3 regions of the Achromobacter sp. RW408 genome follow, and region 1 is predicted to be linked to each of the others. Evidence: predicted binding sites of a transcription regulator. Region 1 holds the regulator's gene; each other region holds the start of a gene.
What was found. Region 1 encodes FliA, which starts transcription of late flagellar genes. Its sites were predicted from a motif close to CTAAAGTTTNNNNNNNNNNNGCCGNTA; they were not measured.

Region 1 (5,008 bases):
CATCAGGCCTTCGCGGCGCGCCTTGTTCAGCAACACGTACAGGAGCGCCATGAGCTCCATGTAGACGTCCTTGCCGTAGCGCGAGCTTTTCAGCGTGTCGGGCAGTGCCTTCTTGACGAGCATCAGCGATTTCTTGCTGTTGCCGGCCAGGAAGGCGCCGAAGGCCGCGCCGAAGATCAGCGTCAACTCGAACGGCTGGTAGAGCGCGCCCATGTGGCCGCCCAGCGCTACGAAGCTGCCGATGACCGACACGATCACCACTAGAAAACCGATAACAATCAACACATCAGGCCCCTGCCAACGAAGTCTAAAACCGGCGTCAATGATCCCCTGTTCCCCCCGTCCCAAAAAGGCGGGTTACGGGGAGTTTTCCAGGGCTTTTGATGTATTTGGACGCGCCGCTCAGGAACGGGCGGCGTCTACGGCTGGCACGGATCGGCTGCCCGCGCGCGCCTTGGCGGCGGCGCGGGTCTTGCCGGCCCGGGGTGGCGGACGGCAGATCGCGCACACGAAATCCGACTGGGGATCATGCGCATGCGCGATGAAATGCCCGCCGCACTGGCGGCAGGCGGAAAGTTGCAGCATGCCGCTGTCGAAAAACCGCACCAGCATCCAGGCGCGGGTGAAACTGAGCACCGGCTCGGCCGATTCGGCGTTGTCGACGCCGGCGTTCTCGAGATACAAGCGGTAGGCGTCGATGATGGCGCGGATACCCTTGCTGCTGGTACGCGCGTTCAGGAACGAATACACGTTGTAGAACAACGACGAATGAATGTTCGGCAACCAGGTCATGAACCAGTCGACCGAAAAAGGCAGCATGCCCTTCGGTGGCGAGCAGCCGCGGATTTCGCGGTAGAGACGGGCCAGGCGGTCATGGCTGAGGCTGGTTTCCGCCTCCAGCACCTGCAGCCGCGCGCCCAGGGTGATCATGGAGCTGGCTAGCAGGATGTCATCCGCTTCCTGCGAAACGCTCTTGGTGGCCATTGCACGTATCCGAGTGGGAGTCGACCGGCCGTCAGGCCAGTTCTTCAACAGGTTGCTTGGCCAGCAGGATCGTCGCGTGCGCTTGCTGCAGCGCACCACCCAGCACGTCGTGCGTCAGGGCAGACAGCAGGCTGTAGTCATCGAAACGGAAGCGGCACAGGAGCGAGCTGGAGCTGGCCAGCTTCACCAGCTGGGCCGGAGAAAGACGCATCAGGATATCGGCAACCTCGTTGCTGAAACCCAGGCGGAACATCGATGCAGCATAGTCATCGCGCAGCATGCGCTGCGCGAGAAGTAGATAGGACAGATTCACTTCACGGATATCTGCCAGCAAAGAATTTTCGACTTGTTGCACGCCCGACTCCCTATTCCCTATCCCACCGAAGGGGCTTGATAACCAAAAGCATTTGGCAACATCTGTTGCACCCTGCCCGCTGCATCCTGTTTTAATGCGAAATGTATCATTTGTTCGCAATTTAAGTAAAATTTACCACAGGTCATGTCATTTTCTATGACTTATATGACAAATCTTTGTTGATATTGCGCAACTTGAGACTTTAGATACACCTTGACATAGAAAGTCCTCACAAATGTACGTCAATTTGGCAAATAAGCATTCAAAACGTTGCGTGCTTTAAGGAATGAAATACCGTCTTTTACCGACAATGACACCTTGCCGATGACAGAATCTTGCTAGCTTTAGCGCAGCCGCGCGTTTGTCGACAATGTCGCAAATTGACAACAACCGACAATGCGTCACGATGGACACCGCCTGACACTCCCGCAATGCCCCACGCAGATGACAGCTTGGTCGAATATGCCCCGCTAGTGCGGAAGCTGGCCCTGCAATTGCTCGCCCGGCTGCCCGCCAGCGTCGAACTGGACGACCTGATCCAGGCCGGCATGATCGGCCTGCTGGACGCCGTGCGGCGTTACCAGGAAACGGCCGACGCGCAGTTCGAGACCTACGCCACCACCCGCATCCGCGGCGCCATGCTCGATGAGCTGCGCGGCCAGGATTGGCTGCCGCGCAGCGTGCGCGCCAAGGCCCGCAAGATCGAACAGGCCATCCAGTCGCTGGAACAGCGACTGATGCGCGCGCCCACGGAAGCCGAGATCGCCCAGCAGATGGAGATCCCGCTGAACGAATATCAGACGCTTCTGCACGACGCGCAGGGTGTGCAGATCGTCCACTACGAGGATTTCGCGACCGAACCCGATACGGGCTCGGGCTCCGGCCAGTCCGACTGGACCGCCACGCTGAACCACGGCGCGGCCAGCGGCAATCCGCTCGATTCCCTGCTGGCCGGTGATTTCCGCCAGGCGCTGATCCACGCCATCGACTCGCTGCCCGACCGCGAGAAACTGTTGTTGTCGCTGTGCTACGAGCAAGGCCTGAACCTGAAGGAAATCGGCGCGATCATGAACGTGACCGAGGCCCGCGTCTGCCAGTTGCGCTCGCAGGCCACCGCCCGCATCCGCGCCAAGCTGCGCGAACAGGCCTGGCAGGACCTGCCCCAGGAAGGGCAGATCGCGCAGATCATCTGAGACCGCGCACGTTCGTGCCGATGTGGTCCGCACAAATCCGGGACCAGTCTGTATCGGCCTCCCACCCGACGAAACCCGGGCTCTTTCCGCCCTTTTTCAAGCCTTCCGCATCCACCATCGGCTGATAGGCTGTCGCCTGCACAATGCCTTTGCCTACGCGCGCGACCAAGCGGCCAAAGTTGCGGCCGCCTCGACACGGACTCCAAGATGACCGAACCCGATCTGTTGAACCAGGCGATTTCCAACGCCTACGACGAAACGCCCTATGTTTCAAACGCCATCTCCCATAGCGCGCCAGGCCAACTGCGGGCGGTAGCCCATCTGTTCGGACACGCGGCGCCGCCGCTCAATCAGGCGCGCGTCCTGGAAATCGGATGCGCGGCGGGCGGCAATCTCCTGCCTTTCGCGGCTGCCCACCCCGACGCAAAAATCGTCGGCGTGGACCTATCCTCGGCACAGGTGTCGGAAGGCCGCCAGGTCATCGAGCGGCTCGGGCTGCGCAATATCGAGTTGCTCGCCATGAGCCTGACAGACATCACCCCGGATTTCGGCCAGTTCGACTACATCATCACGCACGGCGTCTACAGTTGGATTCCCGCGGAGGTTCGCGAGGGGCTCATGCGAGTCTGCCGCGAGAATCTGGCGCCGGCCGGCGTAGCGTATATCAGCTACAACACTTATCCCGGTTGGAAAGTCTCGGAGGTGGTGCGCGACGCGCTCGTGCTGGGCACGTTCGGCGCCAGCACCAGCGCAGAAAAGCTGACCAAAGCGCGGGAAATACTCTCCATGCTGGAGCACGGCACAGCTGAATCCAATGCGCAAGCGATTGCGATACGCCACCTTGCCCAACATTTGCGCTCACAACCCAACCATTATCTACAGCACGAGTACCTGGAAGCGGTAAATTCGCCCTGCTACTTCCTGGAGTTCGTTGCCCAGGCACAGCAACACCGCCTGGCCTATCTGGCTGATGCAATGCCGGAAACGTCGATATCGACCAACTACGGCAACCACGTTGCCGCGCACCATCAACAGGTATCGCAAGGGTTCGACCGTGCTGTGCGCGAGCAATTTCTGGATATCGCGATCGGGCGCCAATTCCGACGCAGCCTGCTTGTCCATGCCGACCAAGCGGCCAACGCGCTGGAACAACCCGAAGCCAGTGGATTTGCCGATATGCATTTCACGGCGCTACTGGACCTGGCGCCCCCGGACGCCGCGGACTCGCCCCCGGGCGAACACCGTTATCAAGGACGCACGGGAAAAACCTTGACGACGTCCGATCCAGGACTCATCGCACTGGTCGACCGTCTGCGCCTGGCGTGGCCGGCCACCGTTCCTTTTTCCGAATTACGCAGCCTCGTCCGCCCCCATGCCACCGGACTCAGCGAAGAAGAACTGGACACGACCATATATGTGCACCTGGTGACGCTGCTCAATATGGGCGCCTTGCAGTATCGGCTGGAGCCGGCTCCGTACCAGGACAGGATATCCGCCAAGCCCCGGCTCATCCCCGGCCTGGCCTCCCTGCTTGCGACGCAGCAGACGCAAGTTGGCGCGTACAACCTGTGGCACCAGACATTGAATCCACCCACCGACGAAATCATCAAGTTCGTCATGGACCGGCTGGACGGCAAGCAGACCCTGGTCGCGCTGCGCAATCAGTTGCGTACCGCGCTGGCCGCCAACAAGCTGCGGCACCCCAGCGGCCAATCCGTGAAGAACGCGACCAATCTGGACGCGATCGCCCAGGATCTGCTCAAGCAAGTCCTGGCCAATCTGCAAAAGATGGCGGTGCTGCACTGACGATTGAGGCCTCTTCAGACTCGGCCCCCAAAAAATTTGAGAATTCTTGAGTTTTGCCCTAAAGAACGATCCTGGGGCGCCGTAATCCTGGCAACGGAAGAACTATCGCACCAAAAATGCGTATTCCCGTTACACAGTTGGGCGGCCTAGCTGCCCGGTTTGAAGAAGCCTTTCTCTCTTGGGAGCCTAAACATGGCTGCAGTCATCAACACCAACTACTTGTCGCTGGTTGCCCAGAACAACCTGAACAAGTCCCAGTCCGCCCTGGGTACCGCCATCGAACGCCTGTCGTCGGGCCTGCGCATCAACAGCGCCAAGGACGACGCCGCCGGCATGGCCATTGCCAACCGCTTCACCGCGAACGTCAAGGGCCTGACCCAAGCCGCCCGTAACGCCAACGACGGCATCTCGCTGGCCCAGACGACGGAAGGCGCCGCCTCCGAAGTCAACACCCACCTGCAGCGTGTCCGCGAACTGGCCGTGCAGGCCGGCAACGGCAGCTACTCGCAAGAGCAGCTGGATTCGATGCAAGACGAAATCAACCAGCGTCTGGCCGACATCGACCGTATCTCGCAACAAACCGACTTCAACGGCGTGAAGGTCCTGTCGGGTTCGGCCAAGCCGCTGACCCTGCAAGTCGGCGCCAACGACGGTGAAACCATCACCCTGA
Region 2 (5,008 bases), on a different contig from region 1:
AGCCGGTACAGCATCTGGGTCGGCCCTTCGGACACGGCCTTCGCCGGGATGTGGCGCGCCGAGGTCAGCGTCAGCGACGTGTCGGGCAGGCGCTTGGAGCCTTCCATGGCGTTCTGCATCGCCGCCTTGAAATCGAAATCGCGCGCCTTGTAGTTCGGCGTGTCGGCGTTGGCGATGTTCGAGGACAGCACTTCCTGGCGCTGCGCGCGCAGCCCCAGGGACTGCTGGAAGAAGCGGAAATCTTCGTTAAGCCGGTCTAGCATCGGGTCGCCTTCAATACGGATGAAACCCGGGACAGCGGACGCACCGTTATCCCATTGGATGACGGCATCATAGGGTCGGGTGGCACAACACAATCAGCCAAATAACCCGTCATTTCTCATCCAATTCACGTATTGCCAAGCGACGCGGCCTTCTACAATTCAGACATCATGAAATTCCCCGCAAACCTCCGCGCGCGCGCTGCCTGCCTGGCCGCCCTGCTGCTGGCGCCCGTCGCCTCGGCTCGGGCGCAAGAGGCCGCCGTCCAGGCGCCCGAGGCAATCACCATTGCCGCGCAGGCCTATTTGCTGGAACAACTGGCCGGCCTGCCCGGCGAGCCCTCGGTCGCCATCGACCCGCCCCGGGCCGAACGGCTGGCCCCTTGCGATGCATTGTCCCCATTTATGCCGTCAGGCATGAAGCTCCGTTCGCGCATGACGGTGGGCGTGCGCTGCAACGGCCCCAAGGCCTGGACCACCTACGTGCAGGCCACGGTCAGCGTGCCGGGCCATTACTATGTCGCCTCGCGCATGATCGCGGCAGGCCAGGCCCTGACACCCGCCGACCTCGCCCCGCGCGACGGCGACCTGGTGGCCCTGCCCCCTGGCGTCATCACCAATCCCCAGACCGTGGTCGGCATGACGGCGGCCTACCGCATCAATGCCGGCCAGCCGGTCAAGGGCGCCGCGCTGCGCAATGCCCAGTCGGTGGTGCGCGGCTCGAACGTGCGCATCAACGCCCGCGGCAAGGGTTTCGTGGTCAGCAGCGAAGGCCAGGCGCTGGACAATGCGGCGCCCGGCGCCACGGTCCAGGTGCGCACGGCCAGCGGACAGGTGGTCAGCGGCGTGGTGCGCAATGCGGGGTTGGTCGAAATACAACTATAGGTACTGTTACATATCGCGTTGCGGCAAGCCGCCGCCTACCCTAAAGTTCCTTCCGACCTTGTCGTTACAGAGGCATAAGTAGGCGGATCCGTCGCAAATCGACCCAGGACGCCCTGCGGAGAAAACCTTGAAAATCAATTCGACCACCAACCGGCCCATCTCGGCCGACGCCGTCAGCCCTCGCGCCGAATCCTCGGTCGCCCAGGCCTACGGCGCCGGCGGCGGCAGCGGCGCCAGCAGCTCGCAAGTCGCGCTGAGCTCGGCCTCGCGCAAAATGCTCGCCCTGCAGGACGGCTCGAACGACATCAACGTCGAACGTGTCGCGGCCATCCGGGCGGCCATCGCCTCGGGCCAGCTCAAGATCGACACCAGCCGCATCGCCGACGGCCTGATCGCCAGCGCCCGCGACCTGCTGAAGTAACCCCATCGCCTTCCGACCGTACGCCAGAGCATGACCATGAGCCCAGTCGAGTCCCTGCAAGCCTGCCTGCGGCAGGAAGACACCTTGATCACCGAGTTTTCTTCCATCCTCGAAGAAGAGACCAAAGTGCTGGTCGGGCCGGGCAACGTCGACGCGCTGCATGACATCACCGAACGCAAGAGCCAGGTCGCCCAGCAGCTGGTCGACCTGAGCCAGACGCGCGACGGCCTGCTGGCCGAGATCGGCCTGCCCGCCGGGCACGCCGGCACCGAACAGGCCGCCGTACTGCATCCGCAGCTGTCCGGCGTCTGGCAGGCACTGCTGGCCAAGTCCGCCTCCGCCAATGAGATCAACCTGCGCAATGGCGCCCTGATCGACGTGCACCTGCGCTACACCCAGCAATCGCTGGACGCGCTGCGCAACCTGGGCGGCATGGGCGGCCCGTCCACCTACGACGCGCAGGGCCGCGGGGCCCGCGCCACGCCGGGCCGCAAGTCGATCGTCGCCGGCTAGCCTCTCCCTGCTTCAAAAACAAACAGCCCGCATCCGCGGGCTGTTTGCTTTCGAGGCCCCGCAGGGCATGCGGGAACCGTTCAAACGCCTCCGGCCATTTCCAGCATCGCGAACATCTTCAACAGCGCCACCGGCAATAGCCGGCCCGTGAGCTTGCGCTCCGGACTGACCACGCCCGACAGGGTGGCGCGCACGCCGTCCGCCGTCGGCGCGTGCGCCAGCTGCCAGCAGGCCGCGCCGAGCTGGCCCGCCATGAGCGACTGCCGCGCCAGCGTGTGGGCGCCGTCGACCGCGGGCAACGCCTGCCAGGCGTTGGCCATGTAGCGAAAGCCCGCGCGCGCTTCTTCCTGCAGCACCAGCCAGCGCGCCACCGTGGCGGCATCCGCCTGGCTGGCCGCAAGGTTGGTCAGGCCAAACAGCTGGCCCGCGACCTCGCCGCTGGCGGTATCGATCAGCCGCGCGCACACCAGGCGCAGGCGTGTTTCTTCGCCCCGGCCGGGCAGGCCGATCTCAGTGCCCGAGGCCCACAGCGCCAGCGGCGCCGGGCGGGTGCCCGGCACGGCCCGCAGGCCCGGCATGTCGCCCGGCTGCCCCACCGGCAGGTAGCCGACGCTCTTGCCGACCGCATTCAGGTTGGTCGGACATTCATCCTGGATCACGCGCATGCCGCCCGGACTGCGCGCCACCCATGAGGCCCCCTGCCCGCTCAGGCTCTGCCACAGGGCCGAGGTGCCCGCTTCCAGCATATGCACCAGCGGCAGGCGGGCCAGTTGCTCGCCCAGCCAGCGCACCCGCGCCTCCAGCGCCAATGCCGTATCCGGCTGCGCCGCCGCCGCCGGCGCGAACGAGGACAGCATGCCGTGCGGCAGCACCAGTTGCTGCGCCGGCGCCGCCAAGGCCGCGCCCCGGTCGCTCATCAGCATCGCGCTGAGCAGCGTGCCACCGGGCAAGCCCTCGCCTTTCATGCTGGTCTTGCCGTGCATCGCCAGCAGATGCCGGCCGCAGGCCGTGGGGAACTCGCGCCGCGCCATCGCCAGCGGCGTTTCACCCAACGCCGACAGGCTGGAGCCGGCGCCGTCGCTGACGTATTCGCGCCAGGAAGCGCGCGCCTGCACGCAGGCCGGATCGCTATCGAGCCAGCCCAGGGTGTCGTCCAGATTCTGGGCGGCTTCGATCGAGCCCGCGCCGGCTTGCGGACGCAAGATGGCGGACGCCAGCAGTTGCCGCCGCCGCGCCGGATCGACGGCCTCGGTCTCCCGGGGCGTCGACCACAGCGACGCCATGTCGGCCTCGCTGGGCGCATACAGCGCGCGGGCGCGCTCGACCATGGCGAAGGCCCGGTCGATCAGTGCATCGGCGCGCGCCAATTCAAGGTGCTCGGGCACCTTCTGGCCGATCGACGAATAATGGATCGGCAGCCGGTGGCGGATCGCCGTGTCCAGCGCGGCGCCCAGGCGCGAGGCCTCGTCCAGCTTGGTGATGATGCAGCCGGCCACGTCCTCGCCCACGCCATTGCGGTAGGCATGCGCGACTTCGTCCAGCGTATCGCCCTGGCTGGCGGCATTGAGCACCAGCAGCCGGCGCACCGGCTTGCCGGCGTTGCACAGCATCGAGGCCTGCTCCGCCACCTGGCGATCGCGCTGGCTGATACCCGTGGTGTCGATCAGCACGATCTTGCGGTTGCCCAGTTCTCCCAGGATGCGGCGCAGTTCGCCCGCGTCGCGCACCGAATGCGCCGGCACGCCCATCAGGCGGCCATAGATCTGCAATTGCTCGAGGGCGCCGATCCGGAAATTGTCGGTGGTCAGCATCGCCACCTGTTCGCGGCCCTCGCGCGCCACGCAGCGCGCCGCCAGCTTGGCCAGCGTGGTGGTCTTGCCCACGCCGGTGGGGCCGACCAGCGCATACACGCCACCGCCCAGGAATTCATCTTCCGAACCCAGCACGGGCAGGTGCGTGACGAGTTCATTGCGGGCCCAGGCCAGCGCCGCCTCGGGCGTCGCGCCCGCCGGCATGCGCTCGACCAGCGTGCGCACCAGTTTGGTGCTGAAGCCGGCATCCAGCAGGCTGCGGAACAAGGCGGCGCCCGCCGGCTCGCGGCCAGGCCCCTGCCGGCCGCCCCAGAGCAGCCCGTCCATGCGGCTTTCCAGCGCGCCGCGCAACGCGCTGATGGCGTCCTGCAACCCGGCCGCCGCGTCGTTGGGCAGGGCCGCGGGCGGCATCGCCGGGCCATTGCGCAACGGCGCGTCCGGCATGCGCGCCATGGGCGATGGCGCAACGGACGGCGCCGGGCGTTCCATTGGCGCAGGCGCCGCGGGCGGCGCCGGGCGCGCCGGCGGCAAGGCCGGCATCTCCACCCGCACCGGCGCGGCGGGGGCCGGAGCCGCCACGACCGGCGCCGCCGGTGGCACGGCTGCGGGCGGCGCCTGGCGGGCGACCGGCTCCTGCAGGACTTCCTGCTCCGGCACGCCTGGCGTGGCGTAGGCCGACTGATAGGCGGCAATCGAGCGCGACGGCACGGCGTAACCGGGCTGCGGCGCGGCGGGCGGCGCGATCGGCGCGGTATGGGGAGGAGGCGCCATGGCGGCATGCGTGCCCAGGCCATAGGACGCGGGCATGGCCGGCGGCGGTTGCAGGCGCGGCGCGACCGGGGCCGACTGGGCCTGCGGGGCGGGCGTGCCGGCCGCGCGCGCGTAGCCGTCGACGTAGCCGCGCGGCGCGGGTTCCTGCGCGTGCTGCTGCGCATCATCGAAAGCGCCGTCGACGGTGGCCAGCACTTCGATGCCGCCATCGACGCTACGGTTCGACACGATCAGCGCGTCGGGTCCGAGCACCTGGCGCACCTGGCGCATCACGTCCCGGCTGTTGGCTCCAAAGAAGCGGCTTATTTTCATTGCCCATTACCTCCGCCGATGAGCGCGGTCACGCG
Region 3 (5,008 bases), 1.1 Mb from region 1:
AACGGCCGGTTGTATTCAATAAAAAAGGTATAACCGACAAACTGGCCCATTAATAACAATTAAATACATGCCGGTATTCGCCGGCATTTTTTCTGGTTCGCAGCGAAGGGACGCGCCGGCTGTTCATGGCCGCCGCGTAAATCGATTGATTGTGCGTGTTGCAGGTTGGGCGGACGCATCGCAGTCATCCGGCTCGACGTTCGTCCCTCCGCCGTGGCGCTTGCGGGCAAAGGCCCGCGCCTGGGGTGGAGCGCGTTCAAGAACGGGAGCTCCCATGCTGGAAAAAATGAAAGTCCGTACGGGCATGATGCTGGTGCTGTTCTTTTTCGTCATTACCCTGGCCCTGGCGTGCGGGCTGAGTTGGCGCAATGCGGAAAACAGTGTCCGGGAAATCGAGGACCTGAATAATGTGGCCGTGCATCAGGTCGACCCGCTATACGAGGCCAGCGGCGCCCTGCTGCGGGCGCGGCTGGCGCTCGGCGCCGGTATCGCCGACCTACAGGCGGGCGCCGCCGACCAGGCCGCCACCGCCGAGTCCGCCGCCGCCAGCCAGCTGCAACAGGCGCGCGAGCGGTTCACCCGCTATATGGCGGTGCCAAAGAGCGAACGCGGCCAGGAGCTGGCGCAGATTCTGCAAGGTCAGTTCAATGCCTATGTGGCAGTGCTGGACGAACTGGACGCCGCCCTCAAGGAACGCTCGGCGGCCCGCTACCAGCAGAGCGAGCCGCGGGTGCGCCAGGCCGATGCCGCTTTCGCCAAGGACATGCAGGTTTTCCTGACGCGGGTGCAGGAACGCAGCGACGACGTGCTGGCGCGCTCGCAGACCACTTATTCCACCGCAAGAATGTCGGCAATCGTGCTGCTGTCGGTGGCGCTGTTGTTGGCCGCGCTGTGCTGGGCCTTCATCCGGCGCGGCGTGCTGTTGCCGCTGCAGGACGCCGGCCGGCATTTCGATCGCATCGCCGCCGGCGATCTGACCCAGCGGGTCGAGGCCCGCTCCAATAATGAAATCGGCATGCTGTTCTCGGCGGTGCGACGCATGCAGGAAGGGCTGACCCGCACGGTGACGGCCGTGCGCCAGGGAGTCGAGGAAATCAACATCGGCGCCGCGGAAATCGCCGCCGGCAACGCCAACCTGTCGACCCGCACCGAGGAGCAGGCCGCGGCGCTGGAGGAAACCGCGTCGACCATGGAAGAGCTGGCCACCACGGTAAAGCAGAACGCCGAGAACGCGGCCCAGGCCAACCAGCTGGCGGCGGTCAGCATGGAGGTGGCGCAGCGTGGCGGCCACACGGTCGGCCAGGTGGTGGCCACCATGCAGGGCATTTCCGACAGCTCGCGACGCATCGCCGACATCGTCTCGGTGATCGACGGTATCGCCTTCCAGACCAACATCCTGGCGCTGAACGCGGCGGTGGAGGCGGCCCGGGCGGGCGAACAGGGCAAGGGTTTCGCGGTGGTGGCGGGCGAAGTGCGCACGCTGGCGCAGCGCGCGGCGCAGGCGGCCAAGGAAATCAAGGCGCTGATCGAAACCTCGGTCGAGACGGTCGCGGCCGGCTCGGCCCAGGTATCGGCCGCCGGCCAGACGATGGAGGAAATCGTGACCTCGGTGCAGCGGGTGGCCGACATCATGGGCGAGATCTCCGCCGCATCGACGCAACAGGCGGGCGGCATCGATCAGGTCAGCCTGGCGGTCTCGCAGATGGACGAAGTGACGCAGCAGAACGCCGCGCTGGTGGAACAGGCCTCGGCGGCCGCATCGGCGATGGAGGAGCAGGCCAGGCGCCTGGCCGAGGCGACCGCGGTATTCAAGACCCAGTCGGGCCAGGTGATCGAGGCGGCGCCGGTGCAGATGACCGGCCGGGCGCCGGCTTCGCGCTTGTCGCGCCCCTGAAAAGGCGCGGCGGGTTTCTGAATCCGGGGCGGCGCAGGCACGGCGGCGCCCCGGGCGGGATCGGGGCGGCCCATGGCCCCGGAACAGCGCATGGGCCGCCGCCCATGCCCCGTCCTATTTCTTGCGGCGCAACAGGGCGTAGAGAATGATGGCGCCGAAAGTCGCGGTGCCGATGCCGCCCAGGGTGAAATTGCCCAGCTTGACGGTGAAGTCGCCCGCGCCCAGCACCAGCGTGACCGCGGCCACGATCAGGTTGCGGTTGTCGCTGAAATCGACCTGGTTGACCACCCAGATGCGGGCCCCGGCAATGGCGATCAGGCCGAACACCACCACCGACATGCCGCCCAGCACCGGCGCGGGAATGGTCTGGATCAGGGCCCCGAACTTGGGCGAGAACCCGAGCACGACGGCGATCAGCGCGGCGATCACGAATACCAGGGTCGAGTAGATGCGGGTCACGGCCATCACGCCGATGTTCTCGGCGTAGGTGGTGACGCCGGTGCCGCCGACCGCGCCCGAGACCATGGTGGCCACGCCGTCGCCGACGAAGGCGCGGCCCAGGTAGCGATCCAGGTCCTGGCCGGTCATGGCGCTGACCGCCTTGACGTGGCCCAGGTTCTCGGCGACCAGGATGATGGCCACCGGCACGATCAGGCCCATGGCCTCGGCCTTGAACACCGGCGCGGCGAAGTGCGGCAGGCCGAACCAGGCGGCGGCCGACACGGCCGAGAAGTCCATCGGCTTGCCCAGCCCCATGCCGTTGGCGAAGATCGCGTACACCACGCAGGCCAGGATCAGGCCGACCAGGATCAACAGGCGCTGCACCATGCCCTTGGTATAGACGGCGATGCCGCCCACGCACAGGATGGTGACGATCGCCATGGCGCTGTCGAAGCCCGAGGCGCCCATGGCGCCCTTGGCGGCGATGGGGGCCAGGTTCAGGCCGATCACCGCGACCACCGCGCCGGTCACGACCGGCGGCATCAGGGTGTCGATCCAGTTGGCGCCGCCGCCGGCGCGGCCGTTGGCGATCCAGACCAGCACGCCGATCAGCGTATAGGCCAGGCCGCAGGCGATGATGGCGCCCAGCGCCACGCCGATGTTGGCGTTGGCGCCGCCGCCGGCGTAACCGGTGACCGCGATGACGCCGCCGATGAAGGCGAAGCTGGACCCCAGGTAGCTGGGTACGCGCCCGCCCACGAACAGGAAGAAGATCAGCGTGCCGATGCCCGACATCAGGATGGCGACGTTGGGGTCGAAGCCCATCAGCAGCGGCGCCAGCACGGTGGAGCCGAACATCGCCACCACGTGCTGGGCGCCCATGGCCACGTTCTTGGGCCACGACAGGCGTTCATCGGGCGCGATGATGACGCCGGGCTCGGCGTCGTCCGCCAGGCGCCAGCGCGGAAAATAGGAATTGGACATGGATTCCCCGGGAGTGTTTGGTGTGAGCGGGCGCCAGTGTAAAGGGGGCCGGGAACGGGCGGCAACTTAAGTTCCCCGCCAGCATGCCGTATTAGTGGAAACCCCAGTCAAACCTCTCCCCGGAGACCTTCATGGCCATCGATTCCATCAGCGGCACCTCGCGCATCGGCAGCATGGCCGACCTGTGGGCGCAGAAGATCCAGGCCAACAAGGAGGCCCGGGACGCCAAGGCGGGCGACCCGGGCGTCACCGTCACCCCCGACGGCAAGATCCGCGTCACCAACGCGGGCGCCATGAAGGTGGGCCAGGCCGAGGAAACGGAATCGTCCGAAAACGACGACCACTACACCCGCCAGATCAAGGAACTCCAGCGCCAGCTCAAGCGCGTCATGGAGCAGATCGAACGCGTGCGCGACAGCAATGCGTCGGCGGAGCAGAAGGCCACGCAATTGCAGGCCCTGAATGGGCAAGCGCTGCAGATCATGAACCAGATCCAGCAGGTGATGAACGAGAAGATCAAGGCGATGGCCAAGGCGAACGGCGGGGTGTCCGCCACCGCGTAAAAGGGCCCGCCGGCTCGACTCCCAAGTTCGCGCGGGTTCTCCCGAATGCCCGCAGGGCTGATGGCGCGCATCAAAATTTGTGATTGGACTGGCGGCGCATGCAGCCGCTAAGGTCTCCGGACAAATCGAAAAAACCACGGAGACAAACCATGCATGCAATGCGCACAGCCCTTGCAGGGGCGCTGCTGGCCGCCTGCGCCGCCCCCGCCCTGGCGGGCACCGTCACGGTGATCACGTCGTTCCCGAAAGACCTGACCCAGGCCTACAAGACCGCGTTCGAGAAGGCCAACCCCGGCATCACGCTGGAAATCCTCAACAAGAACACCGTGTCCGGCATCGCCTACGTGCGCGAGACGCCGGCCGGCCAGCGCCCGGAAGTGTTCTGGGCCAGCGCGCCGGACGCCTTCGAGGTGCTGGGACGCGACAAGCTGCTGGCCAAATCGGCGGACGTCGCCAACAAGGACGTGCCGGACAAGATCGGCAACTACCCCATCAACGACCCGGGCGGCATGTACCTGGGCCAGGCGCTGGCCGGCTACGGCATCGTCTACAACACGCGCTACATCGCGGCGCACAAGATCCCCGCCCCGGTCGAATGGAAGGACCTGCTGGCGCCACACTGGTTCGGCCACGTCGGCATCACCTCGCCGTCGCGCTCGGGCACCATGCACCTGACGGTCGAGACCATCCTGCAGGGCGAAGGCTGGGACGACGGCTGGAACACGCTGCTGCGCATGTCGGGCAACAGCAGCGCCGTGACCGAGCGCTCGTTCGGCGTGCCGGACGGCGTCAACAACGGCCAGTTCGGCGCGGGTCCGGTGATCGACTTCTTCGGCCTGTCGAGCAAGTACTCGAAGTTCCCGGTGGAATTCGTCTATCCCTCCGAGACCGCCATCGTGCCGGCCAACATCGCGCTGATCGACGGCGCCCGGAACGCCGAGGAAGGCAGGAAGTTCATCGCCTTCACGCTCAGCCAGGCCGGCCAGGAGCTGCTGCTGGAACCGAAGATCTCGCGCCTGCCGGTGTTGCCGTATTCGGCGCTGGCGGGCAAGGTGCCGCAGGGCTACCCCGACCCGGCCGAGATCGCGCGCCGCAGCAAGGTGCAGTTCAACGCCGACCTGTCGCA

Region 2: flgM (flagellar biosynthesis anti-sigma factor FlgM) is a predicted target of FliA. The motif match lies at 1,186-1,212, and genes of this name have one in related genera.
Region 3: DK459_RS29900 (FlxA-like family protein) is a predicted target of FliA. The motif match lies at 3,385-3,411, and genes of this name have one in related genera.

The regions. Positions count from the first base shown of each region.
Region 1 is NZ_QHHO01000049.1:1,195,629-1,200,636, reverse strand. Features, by position in the region: gene motA (flagellar motor stator protein MotA) at 1-285, opposite strand, end outside; gene flhC (flagellar transcriptional regulator FlhC) at 403-984, opposite strand; gene flhD (flagellar transcriptional regulator FlhD) at 1,016-1,339, opposite strand; gene DK459_RS25025 (RNA polymerase sigma factor FliA) at 1,771-2,532, shown strand; gene DK459_RS25020 (class I SAM-dependent methyltransferase) at 2,740-4,338, shown strand; gene DK459_RS25015 (flagellin) at 4,531-5,008, shown strand, end outside.
Region 2 is NZ_QHHO01000046.1:900,354-905,361, forward strand. Features, by position in the region: gene flgB (flagellar basal body rod protein FlgB) at 1-263, opposite strand, end outside; gene flgA (flagellar basal body P-ring formation chaperone FlgA) at 432-1,145, shown strand; gene flgM (flagellar biosynthesis anti-sigma factor FlgM) at 1,273-1,566, shown strand; gene DK459_RS14265 (flagella synthesis protein FlgN) at 1,603-2,079, shown strand; gene flhF (flagellar biosynthesis protein FlhF) at 2,160-4,973, opposite strand; gene flhA (flagellar biosynthesis protein FlhA) at 4,970-5,008, opposite strand, start outside.
Region 3 is NZ_QHHO01000049.1:2,260,279-2,265,286, reverse strand. Features, by position in the region: gene DK459_RS29910 (methyl-accepting chemotaxis protein) at 275-1,894, shown strand; gene DK459_RS29905 (solute carrier family 23 protein) at 2,009-3,319, opposite strand; gene DK459_RS29900 (FlxA-like family protein) at 3,451-3,882, shown strand; gene DK459_RS29895 (ABC transporter substrate-binding protein) at 4,032-5,008, shown strand, end outside.